4 regions of the Peribacillus sp. NPDC101481 genome follow, and region 1 is predicted to be linked to each of the others. Evidence: riboswitches for the same ligand, from Rfam matches in the RefSeq annotation. Region 1 holds a riboswitch; each other region holds the start of a gene.
The links. A riboswitch is a leader RNA that binds a small molecule or an ion and turns the genes downstream of it on or off. The one in region 1 is predicted to bind S-adenosylmethionine.

Region 1 (4,687 bases):
TTATTGACTTTTAAACATAAACCGTTTAATAAATATACGATTCGCAATATCATTCCGGGATTGATATGGGCTGCAGGGAATATGTTTTTATTCATATCCCAGCCCCGTGTGGGAGTGGCCACTAGTTTTTCCCTTTCGCAAATGGGCATTGTCATCTCAACTCTCGGCGGGATCATCATTTTACGTGAAAAGAAAACGAAACGCCAACTAATTGGAATCATAATCGGAATTATCTTGATCATCATTGCTGGGATTATGCTCGGGATGGCAAAAAGTTAATTGGAGGGTGATTAAATGTATACAGATTTAGAAGGTAAGGTCGTTGTTATAACCGGTTCATCCACTGGTTTAGGGAAAGCGATGGCCATTCGCTTTGCCAAGGAAAAGGCAAAGGTCGTGGTTAATTATCGCACTAAATCAGAGGAAGCGGATAGTGTAATGGAGGAAATCAAAACAAATGGCGGGGAAGCAATTGCAGTAAAAGGCGATGTCACCGTTGAAGAAGATGTGATTAATCTTGTTCAATCAGCGATAAAGAATTTCGGGAAACTCGATATATTCATCAATAATGCAGGAATTGAAAATCCGGTTCCGTCTCACGAGATGCCGTTAAGCGACTGGAATAGGGTAATCAATACCAACTTAACGGGAAATTTCTTGGGCTGCCGTGAAGCTATCAAGTATTTTGTCGAGAACGACATTAAAGGGAATGTTATAAACATGTCCAGTGTACATGAGATGATTCCCTGGCCTTTATTCGTTCACTATGCAGCAAGCAAGGGCGGGGTGAAGCTGCTTACGGAGACACTGGCTCTTGAATATGCACCAAAGGGAATCCGTGTGAACAGCATTGGTCCTGGAGCCATCGCCACGCCAATTAATGCCGACAAGCTTGAAGATCCCGAAAAGAAAAAGGATCTTGAAAGCATGATTCCGATGGGGTATATCGGAAAGCCTGAAGAAATTGCTGCGGTTGCTGCATGGCTGGCATCTTCAGAGTCCAGTTATGTAACGGGCATCACTCTATTCGCTGACGGAGGAATGACGAAATACCCTGCATTCCAGGCGGGAAGAGGATGAATTTTGTTTAATGATGCAAAAAGACTCCCAGCAGGCTCAAACCTGCTGGGAGTCTTTTTTTAAGCATTAACGAGTATGATGATTATACCAGCTAATGAAATTATCGACGACCGTATCGATAAACTGGACAGTCGACTCATGTGTAAGCCTGCCTTCGTTATCGATTTTGTCATGCACTGCACCAACATATACTTCATTCCCTGGAAGGAGTGGGGAGGCGATGCCTATTGCGAATAAGATTTCACGCAAATGCAATTGAGCTTTAACCGTTCCTAATTGCCCCATTGAAGCACCCATGATCCATGATGGTTTGCCGATCAAGACTTTATCGACACGTGATAACCAATCGATTGCATTGCCCAATACACCTGGAATCGTACCGTTGTATTCAGGAGTTACCCACAAAACTGCATCTGCTTCGGCCACTTTGCTTTTAAATTCTTTTACAACTGATGGAGGGTCATTTTCAATATCTTGATCATAAAAAGGTAAATCCCGAATGTTCAATATTTCAAGATCGAACCGATCTTGATATCTAGATTGAATATATTTGGCAAGCTTAAGGTTGTAAGACTCTTTACGGATACTTCCCACTATTGCAACAACTTTCATCTTCAATACCTCCAATGATTTTTATAATGGATAATCATGTAAATGTATTCCACTTACCTATTATAATTGGAATGTAAATGAAAGGGAAAAAGGATGCTTGGGAAAAAGTTGAGTTAGAGCTTAATAAACAAATTCCTCTCGAACATTCATTCACTTAGGGTTACCCTGCAAAGTTAGACTCGAAAATTAAATAGATTTGTTTGTGCCAATCCAATCCCCATTACTAGAACTCACCAAACAATATTGCATTTGTTTTTAATTTAATATTATGGCCATTCCTATAGGGATTAAGGAAAAATCCTTTCAGAGAAAATGAAATAAGACGCTTGAAAAAGTAAATAATGAAATATCATGAAGACCGTAAGTGAAATGTGTTTTTTTTGCTTGAAAACTATTTCACTAAAATGACAGGAGAGGATGAAGTTGATCTTTCGTACCATTGATACGGACAAAGATAAAGATATTATCGTTAAATTCAGGAAAGATTCCTTTGTTGTAAGTTTTGGATCTGAGGCAGGTTTTGGAGATGAAAATACATATCTGCAACGAATGGAAGAAAGGGTCCGCAAATTCCCGGGGGGACAGGTGATCATTGAAAAGGACCAAGTACCGATTGGGCAAATGGAACTTCGAATTCGGGCGTATGAAGGAACTGAGATCGGCTATGTAGATTTATTTTATCTTATTCCCGGATACCGCAGTAAAGGCCTTGGCAAGGAATTGGTTCGCTATGCAGAAAACTTTTTCGGGCGATTTAATGTATCCGAATATCATTTAAGGGTTTCTCCGGATAATCAAAGGGCGATTCGCTTATATAAGAATTCAGGCATGATGAAGATAAGGGAAGAAAATGAAATATACCCAGTATGGAGAATGGGCAAATCATTATAGAATATAAAATTTAACTATATTAATATAATTAAAAAGCGTCAATCACTATACTGTGAAAATATTTTAACCGATGAAAAATAGGGTTGACTTTAGAGAAATTAGAATATATAGTGAAGGACATAATTAAATATAACGTTAATTCTTATCAAGAGATGTGGAGGGACTTGGCCCTATGATACCTCGGCAGCGGGTTTTTACTTTTGTAAAAATACTGTGCTAATTCCAACGGACGAAAGTTTGAAAGATAAGAAGGAGCTTTTCTTAGATAATTAATTTAAGAGTTTACTCTTTTTTATGTCTAAAGAGGCCTCTTCTGTCTGATGACGGAAGAGGCCTCTTTTGTTTATTCAAAATGTATATGGTTATTAGGAAATTTGGTGCAATTACTCATGAGTTTCGCAGATTTACTCGTGAGTTTCGAATTTAACCCTATCATTATGAAGTTGTTGCAAAGCTCTTCTCTCTGGATAATGAATTCGTACAAATAAACAACATGGGGGGAGATTGGATGATTGAGTTTCAAAATGTTAAAAAGGTATATCAAACAAAGAAACAGACTGTCGAGGCTTTGAAGGGCATTAATTTGACAGTGGAAAAGGGGGATATATTCGGTGTAGTCGGTTATAGCGGGGCCGGGAAGAGTACGTTGATCAGGTTGGTCAATTTGCTTGAACATCCTTCAGATGGTTCGGTGATTGTTGGGGGCAAGGATTTAACCAAATTGAGCGCGAAGGAATTGCGGGCAGAAAAGAAAAAAATCGGGATGATCTTTCAGCATTTCAATTTGCTAAACTCAAAGACCGTTTTTGATAATATCGCCATGCCGCTGATTTTATCGGGAACCCCTGGTAAAGAAATCAAAAAGCGGGTAGGCGAGCTGTTGGAGTTCGTTGGCTTATCGAGCAAAGCAAAGAGTTATCCGGAACAATTATCCGGCGGTCAAAAGCAGCGGATCGGCATTGCGAGAGCATTGGCTACCAATCCATCGATCTTATTGTGTGATGAAGCTACCTCGGCATTGGATCCGCAAACAACGAGTGCTGTTCTGCAGCTCTTAAAGAAAATCAATAAAGAATACAATATTACCATTCTGCTAATCACTCATGAGATGTCTGTCATTCGGGAAATTTGCAATAAGGTAGCGGTCATGGAGGGCGGATGCGTCGTTGAACAAGGTTCGGTTTTCGAAGTTTTTGCGAAGCCGCAAACGGATATTGCAAAAAACTTCGTGAGAACGGTCATACATGACGAAATTCCACAAAGTTTCCTAAAAAGCATAGGGTCCCATATCCCGATTATTTGGAAAATTAATTTTATTGGGACTACTTCGGGTACTCCTTTGCTTTCAACCATCTCGAAGAAATATGATGTTCATTTAAGTGTTTTATCAGCCAATATTTCTGAAATTCAGGAAACGCCTTTCGGGAATTTGATCATCGAAGTGACCGGGAATAAAAATGAGGTGGACAAGGCTTATCAGTATATTAAAGATGAGGGGATTCTCGTCCAGGAGGTGCAGATAAATGGGTAATACGCTTTGGGGAATGGAAATAACGGCAGATCAGCTGTCGACAGCTTTCGGTGACACACTTTATATGGTAGCCATCTCATTGGTATTTTCCGGATTGATTGGTCTTCCGCTTGGTATCCTGCTTGTCATTACAAGAAAGGGCCATATCCTGGAGAATAAATGGGTCTTTAATGTATTGAACCCGATCATCAATATATTGCGGTCGGTTCCTTTCATCATCTTGCTAGTAGCACTTATTCCGTTTACCAGAATGATTGTAGGCAGTGCGATCGGAACGAATGCGGCCATTGTTCCGCTAATCTTTTACGCGGCTCCTTATATCGCCCGGCTTGTGGAGAACTCCCTGTTGGAAGTGGACAAAGGGATCATCGAGGCAGCTCAGGCGATGGGGGCGACGACATGGCAAATCATTTATCGTTTTTTGATTCCTGAGGGACTTAGTTCGTTGATCCTTACATTTACAACAGCGACAATCGGGCTTGTTGGATCTACGGCCATGGCAGGTGCCGTCGGTGCAGGCGGGGTCGGAGATTTAGCTTTGGCTTACGGTTATCAAAGGTTTGATACGATGAC
Region 2 (4,687 bases), 1.3 Mb from region 1:
ACCTCTTCTACGAATTCCTTCATATCGCCAAGCTCATCCCCATCAGGATCAGCAAGACAAATATCAATGACATGGGCGCCTTTTTTCACCTGGTTACGTGCAATTTCGGCTGCTGGCTCGTAATGCTTGCCGCGTATCAGCTCCTTGAACTTTCGGGAACCGATAACATTCGTCCTTTCACCTACGAATAAAGGACGCATTGAATCATCATAAATGAGCGGCTCTATGCCTGATACGGCATGACCATGGGCAGTTTCCGTAATAGTACGGGGCTTCATGCCTTCGAGGACCCTGGAAAGTTCTTTAATATGCTCTGGTGTCGTACCACAACATCCGCCAATGATATTGACCCATCCCTTTTCGGCAAATTGCTTCATTTTCTCTGCCAGGGAAGTAGGTGACTCATGATAGTGGCCCTCTTCATCAGGGAGCCCGGCATTCGGATAACAGCTGATGGCGCTGTTTGATATATCTGCAAGTGTCCTGATATGGTCTATCATGAATTCCGGCCCTGTTGCACAATTAAGGCCGACAGCTACGGGCTTCATATGTTCAACCGATAAATAAAAAGCTTCTATGGACTGGCCAGCAAGTGTCGTGCCCATCGGTTCGATTGTTCCTGATATGATGACAGGCACATCTTTTCCTGTTTTTGCGAATGCTGCTTTGATTCCAGAAAAGGCAGCCTTGACATTAAGCATATCCTGACAGGTTTCCACCAACAGCAAGTCTACACCGCCATCCAAGAGACCCAGTGCCTGTTCTTCATAAGAATCGGTTAAAATATCAAAAGTCGTTCCGCCCGTTACGGAAAGCGTTTTTGTAGTGGGGCCCATCGAGCCAGCTACATACCTTGGCCATTCTTCATTGGAATACTTTTCACAAGCTTTAACGGCAAGCTCAGCTGAAATTTTATTTAGCTTGTAGGCGATCGTGCTTATTTGGTATTCCTCAAGAACGATGCTGGTCGCTCCAAAGGTATTTGTTTCAATGATATCTGCGCCCGCCGCTAAATATTTTTCATGAATGGATTGGATGATTTCCGGCTGCGTCAGTGATAAATATTCATTGCAGCCCTCGAATTGTTCCCCGCCAAAATCATCTGCTGTCAAATCCTCCGCTTGAAGCATGGTTCCCATCGCCCCATCAAGTAGGAGAATCTTGGAATTTAACTGAACTTGAATCGCTTTTTTATTCATGTACTGCCACCTCTGATGTCTGTTTACTATCGACTTTTCTAATATATTTCGTAAGTTCCGCCGTCATTTCATAGCGAAGGAACGGAGTGATTAAATATATGCCCTTGAATTTTTCCCTTGCCGCGTCCACCAGTTCCCGCGCGATATTAACCCCTTCAATCCTTGACTTTACAGGGTCATCCCCCGCTAAAGCCATTGCCCTTCTTACGTTATCAGGCAATTTGATGCCTGGGATCTCATTATGGATGAATTCTGCGTTCCGGGTGCTTGTCAAAGGCATGATACCGATGAAAATCGGGGTTTCTAAATGTTTTGTAGCTTCATGTACTTCTTCGATTTGCTCCACCGAATAAATTGGCTGTGTCAAAAAGGATTGAGCACCACAGGAAATCTTCTTTTCCATTCTCAGTACTGCTTTATCCAAATATTTCACATTCGGATTAAACGCTGCCGCAATTTTAAAATTTGCCCGTTGCCCCAGACTTTGACCGGAATAGGAAAGACCTTCATTAAATTGTTTGACCATGCTTATAAGGTCGAAGGAAGATAAATCATAAACCGAAGTGGCACCCGGGAAGTCCCCTATTTTTGAAGGATCTCCGGTGATGATCAATAATTCATTCAGCCCCACCGTCTGCAGACCCATTAAATGTGATTGCAGGCCAATCAAATTTCGATCACGGCATGTTATGTGCACCATCGGATTAATATTCAATTGGTTCTTCAGTAGGTTAGCCAGAGCATCATTCGATATCCTTGGTGAGGCAAGTGAATTATCCGCTAGTGTAATGGAATCGACCCCTGCTTTTTTCAAAACCTCTGCACCGGTCATGAAGCTCTCTATTCCCAGCTTTTTAGGTGGATCAAGTTCAACCAGGATCGTCCTTTCCGTCTTGGCCTTTTCGTACAGTGGAAGTTCCAATTCTCTTTCGTTCACTTCAATTATTTCTATTTCACGGGATTTCGTAACTTTCTCTTTTACGGGAGCAAAACTTCCGATCGCATTCTTTACAGCTTGAATATGCAGTGGCGTCGTTCCACAGCACCCGCCTATGATAGCGGCACCTTGCTCACGAAGTTCCACTGCACTTGAACCGAAATATTCCGGCACGGCTTTATAGACGAGCCTTCCATCCACATAATCAGGGAGGCTGGCATTAGGGTATATGGCAATCGATGCTTGCTTTGGCAAACTCACTTCTTCCAAGGCCCTGATCATATGATGTGGACCAAGACGGCAATTCACCCCAACAACATCGGCACCCAATTGCTCGAGTTTTTGAAAGGCTTCATTTAAATGGATTCCATTTTGGAGATTACCCAGTTCATGCATCGAGACATTTGCGATGATCGGCAGTCCAGTTTCATTTTTTACGATTTGCAGAACGGTTTCCAGCTCTTCCAGGTCATAAAATGTTTCCAAGAGAATCCCATCAGGATTTTCCATCAACAGACTGTATAGCTGTTCACGAAACCCCCGTTTAATCTCTTCCATGCTTAAATCCGATTTTCTGATACTCCGTTGTGCCCCTATGGTACCGAAGACATAAGCCTTTCCTTTTGCCGCTTTTTTAGCAAGAATGACTCCCTGGCGATTGATTCTGCTTACTTCATCTTCAAGTCCATACCGTTTCAATTTGTTGAAATTGGCTCCGTATGTATTCGATTGAAGGATATCTGCACCAGCTTCCAGATAGGCACGATGGATAGACTCTATTTGATCCGGATTCGTGCAGTTTAATTCCTCATAACATTGATCGATGCCATTTGAGTACAATAAGGTGCCCATTGCCCCTTCCCCAACCAGCATTCTTTCTTTCACTTCTTTACGAAAATTCATCATTACACCCTCTCTCAAAAACAGTCCTGTTTTTGTCGTATTTTATGAGTATGAGAGAAAAGGAAAAAAAACCTTCTCAAAGAAGAAGGTTTTTTGAAACATTCTCCTCATCTATCAAGCTCTGCTTGCTGGATTTAGCACCTTTGCCTAAGCTGGTTGCTGAGGTTTCTTCGGGCCAGTCCCTCCACCTCTCTCGATAAGATCCATTTATATAATTTTCACAAGATTTCAAAATTAGATTATATTTAATTTACATTAATAATCTGTCAATTTCAATACCTGATCGACATTTTTTTCACTTTTGCAAAAATGATTCAATCTTTTGCAGCCTGAACCCTCTTCAAGATTCTTTGTTTCCAGTCTTCCGCTAATGGGTCCAGAGTAAGTAAAGCCTTGGCGCCTTCCAGCCCATCTCGTTTATGAAGGATTACCTCTGCTGCATAATGAACTGAAATTTTTTCTTGCGAACGATCTATTAGCACGATCTCGTTTTGTTTATTTATCGTTCCTTCTTGAAGTACTCTTGCAAAATAACCAGTGAAACTCGTTTTCAGCACGAGTTCCAAAAACTTAGGTTCTTGATTGAAGTGGGAAATGGTCGAACAAGGTATCCTCCCCTGGTTAATTTGAACAATCACATCGCCTATTTGATAAATATCGCCGATAAACGTGGTTTCTTCCCTCATCCCCGCTACGGTTAAATTTTCACCGAATGCTGGGATATCCAGCTTTTTAGAGAATCTCTCATTCCATAATGAATAATGCTCAAAGGGGTAAAAGCACAAAGCCCGATCAGGACCTCCATGGAACTTTTCATTACCTACCCCATCACCAATTATGCCTGATTTAGTCACTTTCACATTATCCTGTGCTTGTTTATCCATGGCTGAAAAGATATCGACATTCGAAAAACTTTCATGTTTCGGCTTTCCGGCCTGAAGTGATTTGATTTTTCCATTTTCCATTTTGCATCTTCCATTCATATTTAATTTATATCATCCTATATGTATAAATTATACTAAAAATCCATTATATTAGTAGTTTTTAAAAATATATGAAGTGAAAAAGCCACATGAGCCGTTAAATGGGCGAAATATCATTGATTTCCTGAAAAATCCATAGGTTAGTTTCAGTAATTTTGTTGCTATTTCAGAATTAAATATGGTAGAATATGAACACAATATATAGTCGAAAACTACAACCGTTCGCCTATATGTTGATTTTCACGATTGAATTCCTCATTGTCGCTCTTTAGGGAGCGAATTTTTTTGCCTTCATTATCATCCATCATTTTCTTTTAGTTCCATTCTAATCCTTAAATCGTGATTCACTTACCTATTTTCACTTTCATTCCCTATTCAAATACCTCCCTGTAAAGTCACTTTCATTCCCTTATAAGAGGCCTGATTCCTTGCTAAAACAAGCAGAAAAGCCGAGCGACACCATATGTCTTCCGCTCAGCTTCCTGTTTAAGCTTGTTTCTTTTTTTTTGGTGCCGCTTTCTTTCGGGTCGTCTTTTTCTTTTCCGGTTCATCATGTTTCGTACGGTCAATGGATGCCTGTAATGCCTCCATTAAATCGGTTACATTGTTGGAAACTGGTTCTTTTGTTTTGGCTGTAATCGTCGTCTGTCCCGTTTTCTTTGATT
Region 3 (4,687 bases), 1.5 Mb from region 1:
ATGAAACGAAGGAAACGATGGGTAGTAAATTAATGCTGCCGCCATGGCTTGAAGAAAAAAGGGAAATTATGGAGAAAACGTTACTGCCGGCAGTGCCGAGGGTACTAGAGGAGGATAAATGATGAAGCATATTTTTCAAAAAGGAAGTAATCCAGATGCACCGTTGCTTTTGCTTTTACATGGCACTGGAGGAAGGGAAACGGATCTTTTGCCATTATCGGAGATGGTTTCACCGGGATCATCCGTACTCAGCGTACGGGGAAATGTACTTGAAAACGGAATGCCCCGTTATTTCCGCCGGCTGGCTGAAGGAGTTTTTGATGAAGAAGATTTGATTTTCCGTACGAAGGAGCTTTATGACTTCTTGGAATCAGCGTCCGGACAATATGACTTCGATCGTGACAGAGTGGTGGCATTAGGTTATTCTAATGGTGCAAACATAGCAGCAAGTTTGATGTTCCATTTCGAAGGGGCATTAAAAGGAGCGATTTTTCATCATCCAATGGTGCCTAGACGCGGGATTGCTTTGCCGTCCCTATCGGATATACCTGTATTCATTGCTGCAGGTAAAAACGATCCGATTTGCCCCGCAGCAGAAACTGATGAACTTAATCGGATTTTACTGCAAGCGGGTGCTGCGGTGGACGTTCACTGGGAAAATTACGGTCATCAGTTAACACGTTCAGAGGTTGATGCAGCAAGTTCATGGTTTCAAAAGAACTTTTTATAAGAATGAGAGGGATGAAGATGATTTCAGTAAATCCTGAAAGTCTTACAGAACGGGAAAATTATAAGTTTTTGACTGGAAGCATCATACCGAGACCAATAGCCCTGGTCACGACACAATCCGAAACCGGTACAATCAATATAGCGCCGTTCAGTTTTTTTAACATAGTCAGTTCCAATCCTCCGATGATTTCCATTTCTGTTCAACGGAAAGAAGGAGTTTTGAAGGACACGGCCCGAAATGCAATTCAAACAGGTGAATTCGTTGTTCATATCACTGATGAAGACAATGTTGCTGATGCAAATCGAACGGCCAAGGAACTCCCGTCTGACGAAAGTGAATTGGGTCTTACCAATTTCACTCAGGCTGTTAGTGATAAGGTGTCGGTACCAGGATTGCAAGAAGCGAAGGTACGCTTTGAATGCACATTGGAGCATGCGATACCTTTGGCAGGTTCCAAGAATAAACCTGGTTGTGATTTATTGATAGGGAAAATAGTCTGCTATCATATAGAGCAGGAGATTTACCATAATGGCCGAATTGACCAGAATGGGCTAAAACCTGTAGCAAGATTAGCGGGTCATACTTATACAAAACTAGGAGAATTATTTGAAATTGAAAGACCTTAAGGAATATAAGAAAAATGGCGTCATCTTTTAAGGTGTCGTCATTTTTTAAAAATTTTTCCCGGTTAGCATTATTTACAATTCTATAATGTAAGCGACTGTTCCAAAAACAAGTTCATATCTATGCCAACGGTGCGTTGATCGTTTGGATTTTAAAGGAAGTCTTTACAAACCGAAACAAAACTTGACAATTTTTTCATAGATTGATAAAGTTATAAAAAAATAATTTCTTATCCAGAGAGGTGGAGGGACTGGCCCTATGAAACCTCAGCAACAGGTCTGCAATGACACTGTGCTAATTCCAGGGGGTGAAACCTTGATAGATAAGACCGTAAGTGTTTATTTGTCAGTAACGCACTCTTTTTTAGAGTGCGTTTTCGTTTTTTCTGGATGCAAGATAAAGGAGAGTAAGAATGGAGAACAAAAGGAAGCATGATTTTCAAAGGAAAATGCAGGCACGGCATATAATAATGCTATCGCTTGGCGGGGTGATTGGAACAGGTTTATTCTTAAGTTCGGGTTATACGATTCAACAGGCAGGCCCGTTTGGCACCATCCTTTCGTATCTGATTGGGGCATTAGTGGTTTATCTAGTCATGCTATGTCTAGGGGAACTGGCAGTACATATGCCCGAGACAGGTGCGTTTCATAGCTACTCAGCTAAATACATAGGTCCTGGGACAGGGTATACAGTAGCCTGGTTGTATTGGCTAACTTGGACAGTTGCACTTGGTTCGGAATTCACGGCTGCAGGATTGTTGATGCAGAGATGGTTTCCATCAATCAATGTCTGGATATGGAGTGCACTATTTGCCATATTGGTTTTGGCATTAAATGCGTGGACCGTTAAATTTTTCGCTGAATCCGAATTCTGGTTTGCGTCTATAAAGGTATTTGCCATTGTGATTTTCATTATTTTGGGAGCAGCGGCAATGCTAGGTTTCATTCCAATAATTCATTCACAATCCGCTCCGTTATTCTCCAATTTTACAAGTGAAGGTTTATTTCCGAATGGTGCTTTTGCCATTATAATGACGATGCTTGCGGTGAATTTCGCATTCTCTGGAACTGAATTAATTGGAATTGCAGCTGGAGAAACTGTGAATCCAGAAAAAACGATACCAAAGGCAATCCGTATGACATTATGGAGATTGATTATCTTTTTTGTAGGAACCATCGTTGTATTATCCGCATTATTGCCTATTTCGGATGCAAGCGTATTAGAAAGCCCCTTTGTGGCAGTTCTTGAACGGATTGGTGTGCCATATGCAGCGGATATTATGAACTTTGTTATATTAACTGCCATTTTGTCTGCTGCAAACTCAGGACTGTATGCGGCATCCAGAATGCTTTGGTCACTTGCAGATAAGGAAACTATATCACCAATATTTGCAAAATTGACAAAACGGGGAGTTCCGATAAATGCAGTCCTTTTCAGTATGTTGGGCGGCTGCTTAGCCCTGTTTTCGAGTATTATTGCACCGGATACTGTTTACATAGTGCTTGTATCCATTTCTGGACTAGCCGTTGTTGTAGTTTGGATGAGTATTAGCATGTCGCAATTTCTATTTCGCAGACGATATATAAACGAAGGAAATTCAGTAAATGACTTAGCTTATCGAACGCCATTATATCCACTCGTACCAATCGTTTCTTTTATGCTATGCCTAGCTTCTTGCATAGGAATTGCATTTGATCCTACACAACGAATTGCACTATATTGTGGCATTCCATTTATTTTGATTTGCTATGGAAGTTATTATCTGACACAAAACCATAAAGGAAAGAGGAGTAGATCATGAACATTAAAACTAACCCAATTGACGCTATTTTACGAGATCATTCAGTCATGATTTTAGACGGAGCTTTAGCTACAGAGCTAGAGAGGCATGGATGTGATTTGGACGACCCGCTCTGGTCTGCACGTGTATTACTTGAAAATCCAGAAGTGATTTATCAAGTGCATTCTGACTATTTTCGTGCTGGAGCGGATTGTGCGATTACGGCTAGCTACCAAGCCACTGTTGAAGGTTTCGCCCTCCGCGGAATACAAGAAAAAGAGGCTTTGGAGCTAATCCGGAAAACGGTTTTACTCGCAAGAAAAGCAAGAGATGATTTTTGGAAGGAAAAAAATCAAACGCTTAGGCCTAAGCCATTGGTTGCTGCATCTGTTGGGCCTTATGGGGCTTATCTTGCAGATGGTTCAGAATATGTAGGAAACTATGGTGTTTCGGATGAAACTTTAATTGCATTCCATAGCTCACGAATATCAGCGTTGATTGAAGCTGGAGCTGACCTTTTAGCATTTGAAACGATTCCTTCCCTGCAAGAAGCAAAAGTATTATATTCATTATTGAAGGATTATCCAGAAGTGTATGCTTGGCTATCCTTTTCATTGAAAAATGAAAAAGCGATAAGTGACGGTACTTCACTCGAGGAATGTACAAGATTGTTAGGGGACAGTGAGCAAATTGCAGCAATCGGCATCAACTGTGCGCCAGTTTCATGTATCACGGAAGCCATCCAGGTGCTGCGTGCAAACACGGATAAACCAATCATTGTTTATCCGAATTCAGGTGAAACATATAATCCGGAAACTAAAACATGGCATGGTCAAGAATCATGTAATAGGCTCGACCTGAAATCTGAAGAATGGCAACATGCAGGGGCGCGTTTAATTGGAGGATGCTGCAGAACGGCACCACATCATATTGAAGACATTTCAAGAAAGTGGCGACCTTCCGTGGTGGTATCCTCCTAGCCCTTGTACTGTTTTAAAGTATGTATGATATAGGCCACTAAAAGGAACAGGAAGCGTCATAATCAGGCGGTTCCTGTTCTTTTTGAATTCATTATTCAAATTCGAGTTATCATATCTCTTAGGCTGAAAAAGAAACGAAACCGCTTCAAAAACAGGAATAGGAGAAATTAAATCATAATATTTGTGTGCTTGGGAAAACTAAACAAACAATGAATAGAAAGGAGAGAAATGAGTATGAGCCGTGGTAAAAATTTTAATCACAAAGAAAAAGGCCATCCGGGAAATTTACCTAATAATAGAATTAGCGAAGAGAAGGAACACAGCCGGCAGTATGAACAAATCGAGGATATCGTCACACATGAAGCTTTTAAAAATCGGGAAAAAGAAGACGAGATGCCTTAAATATTTCATGTATATACGGGGGGAAAACCATGAGCTTTTGCTATGGTTTTTTCTTTCATTACTAATAAATCAGGAGGGGAACAGATATCTATCATACCTTGTTGGAAAAGGAAGTAAGCTAAATAATAAGCCGACTTTCTTCTATATAAACTCAAATTTCTCAGCTTGGCG
Region 4 (4,687 bases), on a different contig from region 1:
GTCCGTACCGGGAGCTGTCGCCATTAACTCCGCCACCTTTATCGGCCATCGGATTGCCGGAATGAAGGGGGCAATGGCTGCCATGATCGGTGTTTCATTACCTACCTTTTTAATTGTTCTGCTCCTCGGCATTTTGTATTTTTTCATTCATGATAACCCGAAGATAGAATCCGCATTCATATCGATCAGAGCTTCCATAGTAGCCATCATCGCCTATGCGGCTATCAGGATAGGAAAAACGGCTGTTGTAGACAAAACAACTTTCTGCATTTTAATAGTAGGAATTCCAGTCCTTTTCTTTCTGCACCCTGTGATGGTTATATTAGCAGGAGCTTTAGCTGGTATTGTGACCATCTCCATTAAGAGAAAATTAGGTTACGATGTCAAGTTGGACAGAAAAGATATAGGAAATGAAGAAAATGATTTCGAACCTTTCATGGGTGCTGGCATATAGGTATATCAAAAAAGGATCTAACTAATTTTCAAGAAAGTGTGTGATGGAATGATGGAATTGTGGGAGTTGTTTAGCACCTTCTTTATTATCGGCTTTGTATCGTTTGGAGGCGGATACGCCATGATTCCCGTAATAGAATCGGAAGTCTCAAAGCATGGATGGATGACGACGCAGCAATTTACTGATATCATCGCGATTTCCGGTATGTCCCCAGGACCTGTCACTGCCAATAGTGCCATTCTTGTTGGCTATTCTACTGCTGGATTTGCAGGGGCCATATCATCTGCTTTCGGAATCTTGCTTCCTGCTATTATATTCGTAACCGTTATAGCCACCTTCTTCAGCAAATTGAATCATTACCCAGTTATTCAATCCATGTTCTATGGACTAAGACCCATTGTCACTAGTTTAATCCTCTTTGCAGCAATCAGCTTTGCACTTTCCAATAATATGATAGCGCTGAACTTTTCTTGGCATGCGATAAGCTTATTACTCGTTTTTGGATTATCGTTATTTGCCCTAATGAAATTACGCTGGCACCCAGCCTATGTAATTATCCTTTCCGGTTTAGTTGGTGTTGTCCTCTATTCATGACAGGTGTCGCACACACAACCATCATTAATTTGGACCGGAATTAATCAGAAAAATTGAAGAATGATTGATACTATATAAATGGGAGAAAACTTGATAATGTTTATGTATTTACCATACAAAAAACACCCTGTATCCAATGATTCAGGGTGTTCAGACTGTAGACAAACTCGATGAAATTTTAGGGGTTTGTACAATTTGAACGTTGATTTCCCCTCCAGGCACTCGCTTTCCGCGGGCGGTCCGGGAGCCTCCTCGGCGCCTTTGCGCCTGCGGGGTCTCCCCTGGACTCGCTTTTCCCGCAGGAGTATCGCAAACCCGCTCCAATCAACTTTGTTTTAACTTTTAGTTCTTTGATCCATCATTTCCCGGCTGAAACCGTGGAAAACCAATCAAGATGGCAATGACGCCACAAAATCCAATTAGTATTGGGTAATATGAATACTGCAAGATGCTTATCGGAGAAATCTTTGCTACCCCTGCTGCAACAAGCAGTTGTGCTCCATATGGTATCAACCCTTGGATACAACATGCAAATATGTCAAGCAAGCTCGCTGATTTACGCGGATCAATCCCATACTTTTCAGCGATATTTTTGGCAAGTGGCCCGGCAATGATAATCGAAATCGTGTTATTTGCCGTTGAAAGGTTTGTCAAACCAACAAGCCCTGCAATGCTGAATTCCGCCCCTTTTTTTGATTTGCTATTTCGGGTCACTAGGTGGAGTAGATAATCGATGCCACCATTATGTTTGATAACAGCTACCATACCTGCAATTAAAATGGCAAGGAAGGAGATTTCATACATTCCCGCCATTCCTTCTCCAACTTTTTGAATGACACCCAACGGTTTATAACTTCCATCAGCCAAGCCGATAATTCCGGCAAATACGATTCCGATGGAAAGGACCAGGAACACATTGACTCCTGCCAATGCAGTGATCAATACGCAAAGATATGGAAGAATCTTCACCCAATTATAAGAATGTTGGGAGATGTCAGCTTGTTCACCCATTGTTAAAATTCCAAGGATTGCACATGTGATGATGGCCGCAGGTAAAACGATGAAAAAATTCACTTTAAACTTATCCTTCATTTTCGTTCCCTGTGTTCGAACCGCAGCGATTGTCGTATCTGATATGAAGGAAAGGTTATCCCCAAACATCGCACCGCCAATAACGGCCGCCATTGAAAAGGCAAGCGAAATATCGGTTTGCTCACTAATTCCGACCCCAATAGGTGCTAGTGCAACAATCGTTCCCATGCTTGTCCCCATGGATAAAGAAATAAAACAAGCAATAATGAATATCCCTACCATTAATAGATTTTGCGGAAAAACAGCTAAGGCAAGATTCACTGTTGATTCAACTGCTCCCATGCCATTGGCAACTTCGGCGAAAGCGCCGGCTAAAAGGAAAATGATAACCATTAACATAATATTGGCGTCCCCGGCACCTTTACAGAAGATATCAACCTTATGATTTAATGTCTCTTTCCGATTCATTGCCAATGCAGCTGCCGAAGCAATTGAAATCGCTACAATCACCGGAAATGAATAAAAATCTTTGGTGATGATTCCGGACCCTATAAATAAAATTAAAAATACGACAAATGGGATCAATGCCCATGGATTCCCTTTATTGTTTGCACTCATGATGTACACCTCTTTTTATTTTTCCCGTGACAGGTGTCACAGCTCTTATTCTATTAACAGCTTTCGCAAATAACTCCAATTTGAACCTACCTGATTATCTAGTCTTGGAGATATAGCAAAAAAACTGGCATAAAAAAGACCCCTTCGATTTAACAACAAGAAGAGGTCTTTTAATTTATAAAAAACACCCTCCTTATCTTTCAGGCAAAAATCAGCCTGCTGGATTTGGCACAGCACTCCATTTAAGTCCGCTGCCGAGACATCTTCGGGCCAGTCCCTCCGTCTCTCTTGATAAGAAGATTACATTATATAATTTATCAAATATTACGATGCCTTCCAGAAAAGTACCACACTGGAAACTTGCTGAAACCATCTGAGTTTGTGAAAGTGACATCGAAAGTCGTTTTGAAAAGCAAATATAACAGTACAGCATTTTGTCTATTTTCGCAAGGGTTAATTTTAAAGTATTTTACATGCACTCCTTACTATTTATAAAGAAATCTTGACATGTGCGGTTAATCAGTTTTTTTCATTTATCGGGACGGAATTCATATAAAAAAGAGGTCTTATGACCTCTCAGCAAATTTGTTGTATTAGGTTAGATGAATTATTTTTGGTCGAATTCACATCAGTCGATACCTCAAAGGCTTCCATCTGTTCCGAATCGAATGACTTTAAATACTGCTGCAGATATGCAGGATCATTATTTGTTGGACTCAACCATTCTTTTTCATCTTCTGGTTTAAGGATGACAGGCATACGATCATGAATGCTGGTCATTAGCTCATTAGGAACGGTTGTTATAACGGAGCATGAATAGACGCTGATGCCTTCAGGAGATTTCCAGGATTCCCAGATACCCGCCATTCCAAATGGAGCATGATTCTTCAGTTTTATTCGCATCGGTATTTTTCTTTCCGGTGTCTTCTTCCATTCATAAAAAGAGTCAGCGATTATCAAGCATCTCTTCTTCTTATACGCATTCCTGAAGCTTGCTTTCTCAGCAATGGTTTCCGCTCTGGCATTGATCATTTTGTAGCCCACTTTTTCGTCTTTTGCCCAGAAAGGAATGAGTCCCCACCGAAGATATCCAAGTCGATTCCTTGCCCCGTCATTAATGACGGAGAGAACGGATTGGGAGGGAGCAATATTGTAGCTGAATTGGTATTCCCCATCAAACGATCCCTGAATATCAAACCGATCTTTTATTTCTTCAATGTCAGTGAAAAGGGTAAAACGTCCACACATACTATCGCCTACCGTATTAGAATTTATTACAGTGTAACAAATCGAACGGACAGGCACAAATCAGCGTTCTAAAATCCTGATGTCGGTAAATGGTTGATTAAATAATTCGCTGGAAATCAAAAGAGTTCCAAGGACTTCTCTTTCATCTTCAGCTTTAATGATTTCCGACAAGATCAAGGTACTGCCATTCCTGACCGTCACTTTATATTCATTCATAAAAAATCCCCCCTAGATGGTTGTTATTATAAACCAAAAACCCACAAGTATCAGTAGTGAACTTTGGCAGAGCCATGGTTAATCCTCTAACGAGGAGTCAAGCAATGGCCCCGACCATTAACGCGTGTAAAGGAGGCGTAAAAAAGACTGTCCATGAATGATTCACGGACAGCCTGGGTGCTGCCAAAGGACTTAGTTTCAACACTTATAATTGAGCATGGAGATAACATTGAGGAAAGCTGGAAGGACCAAATTGGAATTGCCCTCTTCCATATCCATTCATTATTTAAAATGCAGCAAAACTTCATTTATTAAATGTGCTGCCAATGTTACGGTTTTATTATTTTCGTCCAACGAAGGATTCACTTCCGAAATGTCAAAGGAGAGGATTTTTTCATTCGATACGATATGCCTAATAATCGCACGTACCAATTTCGGATTCAGTCCAAACGGCGATGGAGCACTCACCCCAGGTGCATATGCTGAATCAATGACGTCCGTACATAATGTAAGCATAATGTAGTC

Region 2: another riboswitch for S-adenosylmethionine. It lies ahead of ACIROD_RS02445 (bifunctional homocysteine S-methyltransferase/methylenetetrahydrofolate reductase); the one in region 1 lies ahead of ACIROD_RS09045 (methionine ABC transporter ATP-binding protein).
Region 3: another riboswitch for S-adenosylmethionine. It lies ahead of mmuP (S-methylmethionine permease); the one in region 1 lies ahead of ACIROD_RS09045 (methionine ABC transporter ATP-binding protein).
Region 4: another riboswitch for S-adenosylmethionine. It lies ahead of ACIROD_RS17280 (Na+/H+ antiporter NhaC family protein); the one in region 1 lies ahead of ACIROD_RS09045 (methionine ABC transporter ATP-binding protein).

The regions. Positions count from the first base shown of each region.
Region 1 covers NZ_JBIWNJ010000001.1:1,865,305-1,869,991, reverse strand. Annotated here, with positions in the region: gene ACIROD_RS09065 (RhaT/GlcU family sugar-proton symporter) at 1-279, shown strand, start outside; gene ACIROD_RS09060 (glucose 1-dehydrogenase) at 295-1,080, shown strand; gene ACIROD_RS09055 (NADPH-dependent FMN reductase) at 1,147-1,692, opposite strand; gene ACIROD_RS09050 (GNAT family N-acetyltransferase) at 2,116-2,583, shown strand; SAM riboswitch class I at 2,723-2,834, shown strand; gene ACIROD_RS09045 (methionine ABC transporter ATP-binding protein) at 3,092-4,114, shown strand; gene ACIROD_RS09040 (methionine ABC transporter permease) at 4,128-4,687, shown strand, end outside.
Region 2 covers NZ_JBIWNJ010000001.1:532,330-537,016, forward strand. Annotated here, with positions in the region: gene metH (methionine synthase) at 1-1,199, opposite strand, end outside; gene ACIROD_RS02445 (bifunctional homocysteine S-methyltransferase/methylenetetrahydrofolate reductase) at 1,192-3,039, opposite strand; SAM riboswitch class I at 3,144-3,242, opposite strand; gene ACIROD_RS02450 (MOSC domain-containing protein) at 3,354-4,004, opposite strand; gene ku (non-homologous end joining protein Ku) at 4,509-4,687, opposite strand, start outside.
Region 3 covers NZ_JBIWNJ010000001.1:320,352-325,038, reverse strand. Annotated here, with positions in the region: gene ACIROD_RS01460 (ring-cleaving dioxygenase) at 1-122, shown strand, start outside; gene ACIROD_RS01455 (alpha/beta hydrolase) at 122-730, shown strand; gene ACIROD_RS01450 (flavin reductase family protein) at 748-1,356, shown strand; SAM riboswitch class I at 1,581-1,683, shown strand; gene mmuP (S-methylmethionine permease) at 1,767-3,155, shown strand; gene mmuM (homocysteine S-methyltransferase) at 3,152-4,114, shown strand; gene ACIROD_RS01435 (hypothetical protein) at 4,349-4,516, shown strand.
Region 4 covers NZ_JBIWNJ010000002.1:1,518,623-1,523,309, reverse strand. Annotated here, with positions in the region: gene ACIROD_RS17290 (chromate transporter) at 1-454, shown strand, start outside; gene ACIROD_RS17285 (chromate transporter) at 503-1,048, shown strand; gene ACIROD_RS17280 (Na+/H+ antiporter NhaC family protein) at 1,391-2,698, opposite strand; SAM riboswitch class I at 2,889-2,996, opposite strand; gene ACIROD_RS17275 (SOS response-associated peptidase) at 3,275-3,946, opposite strand; gene ACIROD_RS17270 (hypothetical protein) at 4,007-4,162, opposite strand; gene hutG (formimidoylglutamase) at 4,445-4,687, opposite strand, start outside.